2 regions of the Gottschalkia purinilytica genome follow, and region 2 is predicted to be linked to the other one. Evidence: riboswitches for the same ligand, from Rfam matches in the RefSeq annotation. Region 2 holds a riboswitch; the other holds the start of a gene.

Region 1 (6,621 bases), on a different contig from region 2:
AATAATTTTCACTGTAAAATCCTTTGTTCCAGCAGATGATCCTGCATTTATTAATATAATATCGTTTTCTTCTGAACACTTTAGTATTTCTCTTTTTAATATGTCATAATCATCTTTTACAGGCCTGTATCTTTTTGGAACTCCTCCATATTCTTTTATAAGGCCTTCAAATACTAGGGAATTAGAATCAGATATTTTACCTACATCTACAGTATTTATATCTTCTACTATTTCTGAACCTGTAGGAACTATCCCTATATTAGGCTTTTTATAAACCCTAACCTTTTCTATACCACCACATACCAAAGCACCTAAGTCTATTGGTCTTATTTTATGTTTCGATGGTATTATCATTTCTGTAGCTACTATATCTTCTCCTATAGGTCTTATATGTTGCCAAGGATAAGCAGATTTTATTATTTTTATTTTTCCATCATCTAAGTTTATAACCTCTTCTATCATTATAACAGCATCAAATGGTGGTTCTATAGGATTTCCTGTATTTATATATTTATAATCTTTACCTTCTTCTAATATTTTAGGCGTAGATTCTGTAACGCCTACCATATCTTTTGACTTTACTAATATTCCGTCCATAGCTGCGGCATTATAGTGAGGAGATGACTTTTTTGCATATACAGCTTCATATGTTATCCTTCCTAATGCATCTACAGTATCTACTTCTTCCCAGTCTATATTTCTATATATTTTTTTGAAATAAAGCTCTTTTGCTTTTCCTACGTCTATGTTATCTATATAAACATTTCTTTCTTCTTTTTTCATATCACAGATTCTCCTTATCAGCTTCTATAGAAGGTAGACTTCCCTTTCTTCTCCCTTGTATACCCCTTCTTCATCAGAATGTATAACTATATATCCATTTGAACTTGACAGTAAAGTAATCATTCCTGATTTTCCAAATCTAGGAGTTGCATATAGTTTCCCATCTCTTTCTTCTAATGAAACCATCTGATACGTTGTCTTTCCTGGTGATGAACGAAAATTAAAATCAATTATGGCTCTAGTTTTATTCACCTGATCCTTTATATTCATAAGTTTTTTTATAATAGGTTCAACAAAAGCTTTAAACACTACTATAGATGATACTGGGTGACCAGGTAATCCAAATATTATCTTTCCATTGGCATCTCCTACTATAGTAGGCTTTCCTGGTTTTATAGATATTCCATGTACCAAAACTCCTTTACCCTCAAATGAATTTATAACATCATGAGTAAAGTCCCTTGTTCCTACTGAACTTCCACCTGACATTATTACTATATCTGAAGTATCTAATCCCTTTTGAACCTCTTCTTTTAGCATATCAAAATTATCTTTAACTATCTTTTTTTCTACTACTTCTCCACCTATTTTTTTTATTAGTGAATATAGTGCATAACTATTTATATCTCTTATTTTTCCTTTTTCTATTTTTTCATCTATATCTACAATTTCATCACCAGTAGATATAATATAAAATTTAAGCTTGTTGTATACTTTTACTTTAGATTTTCCAAGAGATGCTAATGCCCCTATGTCCTGAGGATTTAACTTCTTTCCTTTTTCTAGGACTACATCTCCATTTTTTGTATCATCACCTTTAAATATTACATTTTCCCCTGATGACACAGGCTTGTATACCATTATATTACTATCATCTAACCGCTCTACATGTTCTATCATTACAACTGAGTCTGCTCCTTTAGGTATCATGCCACCTGTAGGTACATAAACTGCATCTCCAAAGTTAACCTCGGCTTTAGAATCTTCTCCCATCTTTACTTCGCCTATTAAATTCAGCATACTAGGTATAGTTTCACTAGCTCCATGACTATCTCTACTTTTTATTGCATATCCATCTACAGATGATCTATCAAATTCGGGAACACATATATCAGAAACTATATCTTCAGCTAATATACGATCCAAGACATTTAAAATATCTATATTCTCAGTGTCTATTTTATAATCTCTAAAGTTTTTTATAACTATTTCTCTACCTTCTTCAATTGACACAACTTTGAAAAATTTCAATTTAGAATCCTACCTTTCCATTTTCAATATTTATTATTTCATCACACATTCTTTCTGCTTGATTTAAATTGTGAGTAACTATAACTATAGTAGAATTTTCTTTTTTATTAAATTGTATCACTTTTCTCTCTATCATTTCTAATGATTTCACATCTATATTTGAAGTAGGCTCATCTAGAAGAAGAAGTCTTGGTTCAAAAACTAAAGCTCTAGCTAATGAAACTTTTTGAGACTCTCCACCTGACAGAAGATTAGCCTTCTTATTTACTATGTTTGTTATTTCTAGCTCTTCTAATATATTTCTCACTTTATCTTTTATATCTCTTTCTTTGAATCCTCTTAATTTTAAAGGATATAGGATATTTTCATACACAGTTCTCTTAAATAAATAAGGCTTTTGACTTACTAATGTTATATTTTTATATATATTTTTATTTAATTTCCTATCATCATATCTTATATCACCAGTAAAAATATCATCTAATCCTGCTATTATATTAAGAAGTGTACTTTTACCAGCTCCATTTGGTCCTAATATACCAGTTATTTTTCCTGAATCTATTTTTATCTCGTCTATATTTAATATATTTTTTTCATTATAATATTTTTTTAAATTTCTTATGTGTACATTCATGTTAATCCTCCACATTGTAGGAATATATGATACTATTTATTCCAAAAGAAATTATAAGCAGAACTATTCCTAATGCTATTGCCATTGGATAATCTCCCATTGAGTTTAACATAGAAATTGACGTTGTTATTACTCTTGTATGTCCTTTTATATTTCCTCCAACTATCATAACTGCTCCAACTTCTGATATAGCTCTTGAAAATGATGTAACTATATTCATAAATATATCTACTTTTAATTCCTTTATTATAAGTAAAATTATATGAAATGTATTAGCACCTAATGTAGTTCCTGTCTTCTTTATAATATGTCCTCTACTTTTTGACATATTATATGTCAGTCCTAATATAAGAGGTGCGACTAAAACTGTTTGAGCAATTATCATAGCTGTAGGTGTATATAGAATATCAAGAAATCCTAAAGGTCCTCTTCTTGAAAGTAGTATAGCTATGAAAAGACCTACTATGACTGATGGGATACTCATAAAAGTATATAAGATTCGAGATAAGAGCTTTTTCCCTTTAAACTCCTTTATTCCTAGATATATTCCTAAGGGAATACATACTGTAGATGATATTATTGTTGCAAATGAAGAAACAAATACTGATAGTCCAATAATACTATATACTTCCTTATCAAAGCTTAATAAAAGTCTTATAGATTCCTTTATTCCGTCTAGTATATAGTCCATAACATACTCCTTTAACAAATTAAATTAAAATAATATAGTAAAAATTCTAAATCTTGTACTAAATAGCTAAACTTATATACAAAATTTAGAATTTTACTATGTTTATACCCTAAAATCTATTTAGCATTTGGTATAAATAAAGATTGTCCAAATTCTTTTTTACCATACTCACCTATTAATTTTTGAGTTTTCTCTGAAAGTATCCATTCTTCAAATTCTTTTGCACCGTCTTTATTTATCTTTTTATTTTTATTAGGATTTACTGGTATAATACCATATTGATTATAAAGATTATCTTCTTTCTCTATTACTATGTCTAAATCTAAAGTGTCTTTTAATTTTAAGTATGTTGCTCTATCTGTTATCGTATATCCTTGTTTCTCACTAGCTATCTTTAATACTTCTCCCATTCCACTACCTGCTGATACATACCATTTTCCTTCTGGTTTTAAATTAGCAGTTTCCCAAAGCTTTAATTCTTTTTTATGTGTACCAGATTCATCTCCTCTTGATACAAAAGTTCCTTGTTTATCAGATATTGTTTTTAATCCAGCTACTATATCATTTGGTGAATTTTCTTTTAATTTTAGTGGATCATTTTTAGGTCCAACTAGTATAAAGTCATTATACATTACATCATGTCTTTGAAGTCCATGTCCTTCTTTCACAAACTTTTCCTCATCTGATTTAGCATGAACTAGAAGTATATCTGCATCACCATCTTCACCCTTTTTTAATGCTTGACCAGTACCAACAGAAACTACTTTTACATCTATTCCTGTTTCTTCTTTAAATTTAGGAAGTAAATAATCTAAAAGACCACTATCTTCAGTACTCGTTGTAGTAGCAAGTATTATACTACCTTTTTCTTTTTTATCACTAGTATCTTTGCTCTTTTCTTGTTCATTTTTTGTAGTTGCGTTTTTATTTTCTTGTTCATTCTTATTGCTATTACTACATCCAGCTAATAAAGAAAATGATAATAAAACACATAAAATAACGCTAAGTAACTTTTTCATCTTGTCCTCCTTATATATGCTCTAGTTCTTTTAAGTTATATGTATATTGAGTCCTCTTAATTTCTTGAATTATAATACTCTTATAAAAAGCATTTTTTTTAGAAAATAAGAGAAAAATCAATGAACATACCTAATAAAATTTCTTGTAATAAATGTCACAGCTTTTAACACTGCTATAAATGTCTATTATATTTTTATAATTGTTTTGATAGATTCTCGTATTTATATATAAAAAAAATAGTCCTTATGAAAAGGACTATTTTTGAGTATGCATAGTTAACATACTCAAACCTTCCTTTCCAAGAGTGGGAGGCATAAAAATTTCTCTTTATACCCATGGGCCTAACTTCATAGTTTAAACCTTAGAAGTTTAGACTCGGAAAATTTGAATATATATTCATTTTTCGGCCTCTAACAAAACCTATTAAAGTTATATTAAGATCTTTAGCCATTTCTACAGTTAAATTAGTTGGAGCTGACCTTGATATTATAGCTGGTATTCCCCTTTTAGCTACCTTTATTAAAACCTCTGAAGATATTCTTCCACTTGTTAAAATCATTTTATCTTTTAAGTCTATATCTTCCATTAAAGTTTTTCCTAGAATTTTATCAAGTGCATTGTGTCTTCCTATATCTTCTTCAAATATTAATATATTGTCCTTATCACATAAGGCACAACTATGAACACCACCTGTTTTTAAGAAAAGTTCTGACTCTTTATTAAAGATTCTTATAAGTCTTATAATATCTTCCTTGTCTATTTTAAAGTCATGTTTTATCTTCTTAGATTTAAAAGAGTCTATGACATTATAAAAAACTGTACCTTTACCACAACCTGTAGTTATAGTTCTTTTACCATATAGTTTTTCTTTTAAGTTTGTTTTATTTTTAGTATATACATAAGCTATACCTTTTTTATGATCTATTTTTACGTCTAATATATCTTCTTTTGTACCTATAAGACCTTCTGAATGTAGGAACCCTATAGCTAGATGTTCTAAAGAACTTGGTGTACAAAGAAGAGTTATAAACTCATTATCATTTAGAAATATTGTAAAAGGATATTCAACTATAACTTCATCTGTTTCTTCAGCTACATCGTTATCTTTTATTCTTATAATATCAACTTCCTTAACTTCGTTCATAATATCGCTCCATTTAACTTTAATTTGAATAGTTTTTTATATAATTATCTAGTTCTTCTCTAGTATTTAAATTAATAAACATTTCCCATTTGGGGCTAAATTTTCTTGCTTGTTCTTCTTCTATATATAATGTATCTACCTTTTTTAATAACGAATTTACCGATCTTTTGTCTTCTTTTAAGTGTTCCTCTATTTCTTCAACTAAATCCTTTGAATAAAAACCATTAAACGCCTCTATCCAACCTCCTAGCCTGGTTATACAAGCTTTAGGATTAAGTTCATTTATCTTCTTTTTCATATATCTTATATACTCTAAATTTACGTTAGGCATATCACAAGCTATAAAGTAAGAATACCTACTACTTGCATTCTTAAGTCCTACATGAATACCACTTAAAGGACCCATACCTTTTATTATGTCACTTGTTATCTTATCTGAAAGTCCTACATAGTATTCTGGCTTATTTGTAACTATAACTATTTCTTCAAATTCTTCTTTAAGCTTATTTATGACAATATCCATAAGCCTTCTTTCTTTTATTCTTAGAAACTGCTTATCAAATCCCATTCTGCTACTTTTTCCTCCAGCTAAAATAACAGCCGTCTTAAACTTTTCCATAGTATCTCCTCAACTCTATCTCCCACACTCACTTGTCCTGCCAGTTAGAATCTCTAGTCCATGATGAACTGAATCTATAATATATTCTAAAGTTTCTCTAACAGCTTTCTGACTACCAGGTAAATTTATAATAAGAGTTTTATCATTTCTTATTCCTGCCATAGCTCTTGAAAGCATAGCTCTTGGAGTGATTTGTAAGCTAAAGTATCTCATTGCTTCTGGTATACCTGGAACTAATCTATCTACTACATTTAGAGTAGCTTCTGGAGTTACATCTCTTTTACTAAATCCAGTTCCACCTGTAGTTAAAATAAGATCTACATTAAGTTCATCTGACATATATATCATTTGTTGTGATAACATATCTTTTTCATCAGGAACAATAGTATATTTTTCTACTTTGTACCCTTTAGACTCTACTATTTCGATTATAGTTTTACCACTTAAGTCTTCTCTTTCTCCTTTAGATCCTTTATCAC
Region 2 (6,621 bases):
CATCTATTTCTTTCTTTATATCACTTATTCTCTTAATTCCTTCTTTTTCTAATTCCCACTGAGCTTTTAACTCATTAGCTTCTTCTTCTAGACTAGATATCTCTTTCTGTATATCTTCAAGTCTTTTTAAAGAACTTTCGTCTTTTTCTTTTTTAAGTGATTGAGCTTCTATTTGTAATTGTAATATTTTTCTTCTAAGTTCATCTAGTTCAAATGGCATACTATCTATTTCCATCCTAAGCATAGATGCTGCTTCATCCATTAAATCTATAGCCTTATCAGGTAAAAATCTATCACTTATATATCTATCAGAAAGAGTAACACAAGCTATGACCGCATTGTCAGCTATACGTACTCCATGATGTATTTCATATTTTTCTTTTATTCCTCTTAAGATTGCTATAGAATCTTCCACTGAAGGTTGGTCTACTATAACTTTTTGGAATCTTCTTTCTAACGCTGCATCTTTTTCTATATATTTTCTATATTCATCTAGTGTAGTAGCTCCTATACAATGTAGTTCACCTCTAGCTAACATTGGTTTTAAGATGTTACTAGCATCCATAGCGCCTTCTGTTCTACCAGCACCTACTATAGTGTGTATCTCATCTATAAATAGTATGATATTCCCCTCTGATTTCTGTATCTCTTTTAGGACAGCCTTCAATCTTTCTTCAAATTCTCCTCTGAATTTAGCTCCTGCTATTAATGCTCCTATATCTAACGAAAATATCGTCTTATTTTTTAATCCTTCTGGAACATCTCCATTAACTATTCGTTGAGCTAATCCTTCAACTATAGCTGTCTTACCTACTCCAGGGTCACCTATTAAAACTGGATTATTCTTGGTTCTCCTTGATAGTATTCTAATAGCATTTCTTATTTCATTATCCCTACCTATTATAGGATCTATCTTTCCTCTTTTAGCTTCTTCTACTAAGTCTCTACCATACTTTTGAAGTACATTATAAGTATCTTCTGGATTATCTGATGTTATATTTTGATTTCCCCTTACTTTATTAAGAGCATCTAAGAATTTAGCCAAAGTAATATTATATTTCTTAAATATATTTTGTGACTGAATATTTTTTTCTTTTATAATTGATATATATAAGTGTTCTACACTTACATAACTGTCTTTAAACTTCTTAGCCTCATCTTCTGCATTCATTAGTATTTTTGTTAATGTTCTACTAGCATAAGGTGATGATACATTTTGTCCATGTACTTTTGGTAACTTATTTATTTCATTTTTTACTTCATTCTTCAAACTATTTATATCTATTCCCATGAGTTCTATAAGTTTCGGAATTAAACCATCTTCTTGTTCTAGCAAAGCATAGTGTAAGTGTATCTCCTCTATTTGTTGATTTTCATTTTTAATAACTTCTTGTGTTGCTAATGATATTGCCTCTCCTGACTTTTGAGTAAATTTTTCAAAGTTCATATTATCACTCCTTAAGTCTAACTTTGACTTTCTTTGACCTTTGTTTTTATTATAATTATTTTACATAAAAAAATCAATAACTAAATATATTTATATTCTTATTATTTTACCTTATTTTGATACTTTATATAAATGATTTATATTAAATTATCTGAAAAAGTAGATTTAATATGATTATGAACATATAGAATAATAGGCTAATAAATTAGTCTTTCGGATTGTTGACAAAAGAAGGTATGATTTTGATCAAAATCATACCTTCTTTTAAAGTTCGTAATATTTTTTCTGATTTAAAAGTAAATTTACTTATTTTCTACTAAGTCAAATATATTCTCTTAACATAATTAGCTCATTTTATCTATATAAAGTGAAAAAACAGTCCTGTAAAGGACTGTTTTTTAAGCATAGAAAAACCATGCTAAACACATTCCTTTCCAATTCGGGAGGCACATACATTTCTACATGTACCCATTGGTCTTATACCATAGGAAAAACCTTTAGGTATATAAGACTCGGAAGATTTTATTCAACTAATTTCTATCATTTCAAAATCGTTATTTAATAAATCTACATATAAAAGTTTATTTCTAAAAACTTCTCCTTTTCCTACCAAAACTTTTATTGCTTCACAACATTGTATAGAAGCTATAGTAGGTGGAATAAAAGACGGGTTACCCCATTTACTTTCTATACCTTTATTTTTATTTTTATAAATTTTTTCAAGAGTTTTGTCACCTGGATATATGGTTGTAACTTGACCGAAAAATCCTGCAATTGCACCATGTACTAAAGGTATATTCTCTTCATAACAGGCTTTTTCAAGTAATAATCTTGTTTCTATATTATCCAAACAATCTATTACAATGTCATGGTTTTTTATGATATCGTTTACATTTACCTCTGAAACCATACAGTTAAAGGTTTTTATATTTATACTACTATTTATTTCTTCTAAAACACTTTTACAAACTTCAACTTTATATTTACCAATTGTTTTTTCTGTAGCAAACAACTGTCTATTTAAATTACTTTCTACAAACACATCACCATCAACTACAGTAATATGCCCTACTCCAAATCGAGCTAAAATTTGACTTGTATAGCCTCCAAGACCACCACAACCAACAATACACACCTTTTTCATATATATATCTTCTATTTCTTCTTTAGAAAAAGAGTTTAGATTTTTAATATATCTTTCAAAATTCATTTTATCAACCTCCACCTACTTGTGGAAAAATTGATAATACATCTCCATCTTTTAAAGAATCTTCTCTATTTGCATCATGTCCATTGACCAAAATAATGTGAGCATCTTCATCAGATATTTTTAGTTCGTCCAAAACTTTACGAATTGTATCTGCGTTAGTATAAACAACTTTTCCCCTATTATCTCTTAAATATGCAAATAATCTTACTTCAACTTTTATATCATTCATAAGAAAACCTCTATGCAAAACAATCTTGTAATCCAAGATGTTTTTTAGTTTCTTCTGTAACTATACCATCTTGTGACCAACCACGTGATATATAGTAGTTATCAAGCATTTTCTCTAAGTTTACTTTTTCACCCTTTACTGGACCACTTGGCATAGCTTCATCAGTTAATCTCTTAGGAAGTGTATCATCAGCACGTGAGAAACCACATTTTTCATTATACATACGCTCCAATGAATAAATTCTTTCACCAACTTCTAATAAAGTATCTCCCGTATAATCTGTACCACATACAGCATTTAAAATATCTGCATAATCCTGATTATCTTTAAGTCCAAAAGTTGTAAATATACACATACCCATAGAATCAACTACTGCTGTTAAGTTTTGAACTATAACAGTTAAGTCTACCTTGTCTTTGTCATCCGTAAGTCTATCAACTTTTGTAGGATAACCTAAGATTTCTGGATTAATCATATAACCTTTAATATGGCAACCGCCTCTATTATTAGTTGCATAGTTAAGTCCAATTCCTTTTGCTCCACGTGGGTCATAAGCTGCAACTTCTTGTTTTTTCACACTCATACTTGTATCTACTTGATCATAGCTTTCACAAAGTCTGTATGAACCGTCTGTCATTTTAGCTCCAAAACCTTCACGAAGTGCTATTTTGTGTAACCATTTTATCATAGAATCTTTGTCGCCCCATTTAAGACTTAATCCATCACTTTGTAGTTCTTCGTCCTTTATAAATCCATTTTCATATAGTTCCATAGCAGCTGCAAGAGTCGCTCCTGCTGATATTGTGTCTAATCCATACTCGTTACATAACATATTAAGAATATTAACAGAGTCTAAATCATAGTTATCACAGTCTGGTCCAAATGACCATATGGTTTCATATTCTGGCCCACCTACTATATCTCCGTTTGGAAGCTTTACTTCACGTCCACAAGAAATAGGGCACGAAGCACAACCTACTGCTCTTGTTAGATGCTCACTAGCTAAAGTCTCACCACTAACTTTATCTATTTTTTCTAGACCAGTGTATCCTTCTTTAAAGTTTTTAACAGGGTGCATGCCATTTTCATTAATTATATTTACAAGAACTGCTGTACCATAAGCACGTAATCCTGTACCACCAACAGGGTCATTTTTAATTAAATTAATTTTTTCTTTTGCTACTTCTCTAAATTTGTCCTTATTAGGAACTTTAACTGTTTGTGTACCTAAAATAGATATAGCTTTTAAATTTTTAAAGCCCATTATAGCTCCCATACCGCCTCTACCAGCAGCTCTGTCAATATCATTCATAATAGCACTCATAAGTGATAAATTTTCACCAGCTGGTCCTATTGCCAGTATTTTGTGTTTGTTACTTGTTTCTGATTTTAAAGTTTTTGTGGTGTCTTCTAGTTTTTTGCCCCATAAATGCTTTGCACTACGAAGCTCTGCTTTATCATCTTCAATGAGTAAATAAACAGGCTCTTTGGCCTTTCCCTCGATAATAATCATATCAAGTCCAGATTTTTTTATATGTGTTCCAAAAAATCCTCCAGAATTTGCTGTTCCTATGGTTCCTGTTAATGGAGCTTTTGAAATTACCATGTAACGTCCACCTGTTGGAGCCATAGTGCCTGTAACTGGGCCTGTAGCTAATATAATTTTATTTTCTTCGCTTATGGCTTCCACATTCGGATCAACTTCATCAATATAAGTTTTTACACCAAGACCTCTGGCTCCAATAAAGTTTTTTGCATTTTCCATGTTTAAATCTTCATATAAACACGTACCTTTTGTCAGATTTACACGCAAAACCTTACCCATATAACCATACATAATTTAAACCTCCTTTACAATATTTTTGTTACAATTTCATTATATCAAACTCATTTTTTTATTCAATGATGCTAATTGACATGAATAGTCATTAAATTTAATTATAATATTAAATTTATTTATTTAACCTTTTAACATCTAAAATATAGATTTAATATCTCAATATAATTTTTTATAAAAGTAAAAAACTTCTACTTAAAAGATTAGAAGCTTCTATTTATCTATAATTAAAATGTTACTATTATTGTCTAAAATAGTACTATACGAAATCTGTTTAAGATAAATGTAAAATTTCCTCTTTAGGCTACTTAGTTTAAAAACTTAAAAAAGATATTTTCCTGGTAAAGTTTCAAACCTGACTATAGCTTTTGTATTAAGTGCTTTCTTTTTAGTTCTAACATATTTTTTACTATCCCAATTTTGCCATTAAATCCTTATTCACAGATTAGCTCAAATATTCTTACATCGATTGTTTTTTTACCCATCATTTTCGTAGACCTACCTTTATTTCGGTTTATGATAAAAATAAGAGACTAATAAATTAGTCTCTTATTTTTATATATAATTAATATCCCAACCATTTAACTTTCTCTTTTAATTCTGGATCTACTCTTGGTGGTGCTGGTGGGTCCATGTCTGGATAACCTATTGGAATAATTCCAGCTATTTTTCTATTTTCAGGTATATTTAAAGTTTTTCTTGTTTCTTCTTCATGTGCAACATGTCCTGCAATCCAAACTGTTCCTAGTCCTTCCTCATAAGCTGATAAAGTTAAATTTTGAATAGCAGCACTTGCAGCCATTAAAGATTCTTCTGTTTTTATCTCATCATCATAAACTTCATAAGTTACTATTATATGATTTGGAGCACCTCCAAAGTCTTTAGCATATTCAAGCATTCCTGCTTTCTTTTCAGTTGGAATATATGGAGCATTTGGTATATAATCTTTTGCCCAATTATAAAATATGTTACATACCTTATCAACATATTCTCCTTTTGTAACTATAAATTCCCATGGTTGACTATTTCCATTTGAAGGTGCCCAATTTGCAGCCTCTAATGTTTTCTTTATTTTTTCAGTTGGAACCTCATCTTTTTTATATTTTCTTATAGTACGTCTTTTTAGTATAGCTTCAAAAGTCTCAGCCATGTTATCATCCTTTCTAATAACTTGTTTTACATTTCAATTATTTTAAATTTCAAATTTACTATAAAAGTATACAACATTATCATATATACCTATCTTTTATAAGTTTAAATCTATTTTTAATAGAAAAACTAATATATTTTGTAAAAAAGTAAATTTAAAATCATTGTATCTATTATATTAAATCAAGCAATTCTATAATACAAGTTTATATTAACTCGTGTTTAAGTAATACTATCTTAATATCGCTATAGCTAATATCTTCTGGTAAAAGATCCTTAATAGGTCTAAGCCTATCTATTCCTGCCTCATTTGCAGCAGTTAATATTTTGTTTTCTTTTTCTGAGTCATCAATAAACTTTGACCAATCAACATGCTTATCATCTTCTTGACATTTTATTAGATGCTTTATAATAGTATCTTCTGTAAATCCTCTTTTTTGTGATATTTCATATAGGGAAACACCTTCTAAGTAACAATTGTATGTTTCCTCATATTTATTAAGATTATCACTATTACTTTGTTTTTGATTACCATATTCTCTTTGATCAAAATCTTCTTGTAATCTAGCTCTTATTTCATCAATATTTATATCTTTCTCTTTACAATATTCTTTAATTACATTGATGAAGTTATCTCCATAACTTTCATATTTTCTTAATCCTACGCCCTTTATTGTTAAAAACTCATCTTTAGATTGTGGTAAATATGCTGACATTTCCTTTAGTGTTACATCATGAAAGATTACAAA

Evidence for each region. Region 2 has a riboswitch for molybdenum cofactor ahead of clpB (ATP-dependent chaperone ClpB). Riboswitches for the same ligand answer to the same signal wherever they lie in the genome.
Region 1: another riboswitch for molybdenum cofactor. It lies ahead of CLPU_RS14305 (ABC transporter substrate-binding protein); the one in region 2 lies ahead of clpB (ATP-dependent chaperone ClpB).

The regions. Positions count from the first base shown of each region.
Region 1 is NZ_LGSS01000019.1:4,309-10,929, forward strand. Features, by position in the region: gene CLPU_RS14285 (molybdopterin biosynthesis protein) at 1-783, opposite strand, end outside; gene CLPU_RS14290 (molybdopterin molybdotransferase MoeA) at 808-2,034, opposite strand; gene CLPU_RS14295 (ATP-binding cassette domain-containing protein) at 2,036-2,668, opposite strand; gene CLPU_RS14300 (ABC transporter permease) at 2,670-3,359, opposite strand; gene CLPU_RS14305 (ABC transporter substrate-binding protein) at 3,476-4,378, opposite strand; molybdenum cofactor riboswitch at 4,655-4,772, opposite strand; gene fdhD (formate dehydrogenase accessory sulfurtransferase FdhD) at 4,741-5,523, opposite strand; gene CLPU_RS14315 (molybdenum cofactor guanylyltransferase) at 5,543-6,142, opposite strand; gene CLPU_RS14320 (MogA/MoaB family molybdenum cofactor biosynthesis protein) at 6,158-6,621, opposite strand, start outside.
Region 2 is NZ_LGSS01000010.1:11,546-18,166, reverse strand. Features, by position in the region: gene clpB (ATP-dependent chaperone ClpB) at 1-1,447, opposite strand, end outside; molybdenum cofactor riboswitch at 1,859-1,977, opposite strand; gene CLPU_RS10450 (HesA/MoeB/ThiF family protein) at 1,974-2,657, opposite strand; gene CLPU_RS10445 (MoaD/ThiS family protein) at 2,662-2,886, opposite strand; gene CLPU_RS10440 (aldehyde ferredoxin oxidoreductase family protein) at 2,897-4,723, opposite strand; gene CLPU_RS10435 (nitroreductase family protein) at 5,289-5,873, opposite strand; gene recQ (DNA helicase RecQ) at 6,079-6,621, opposite strand, start outside.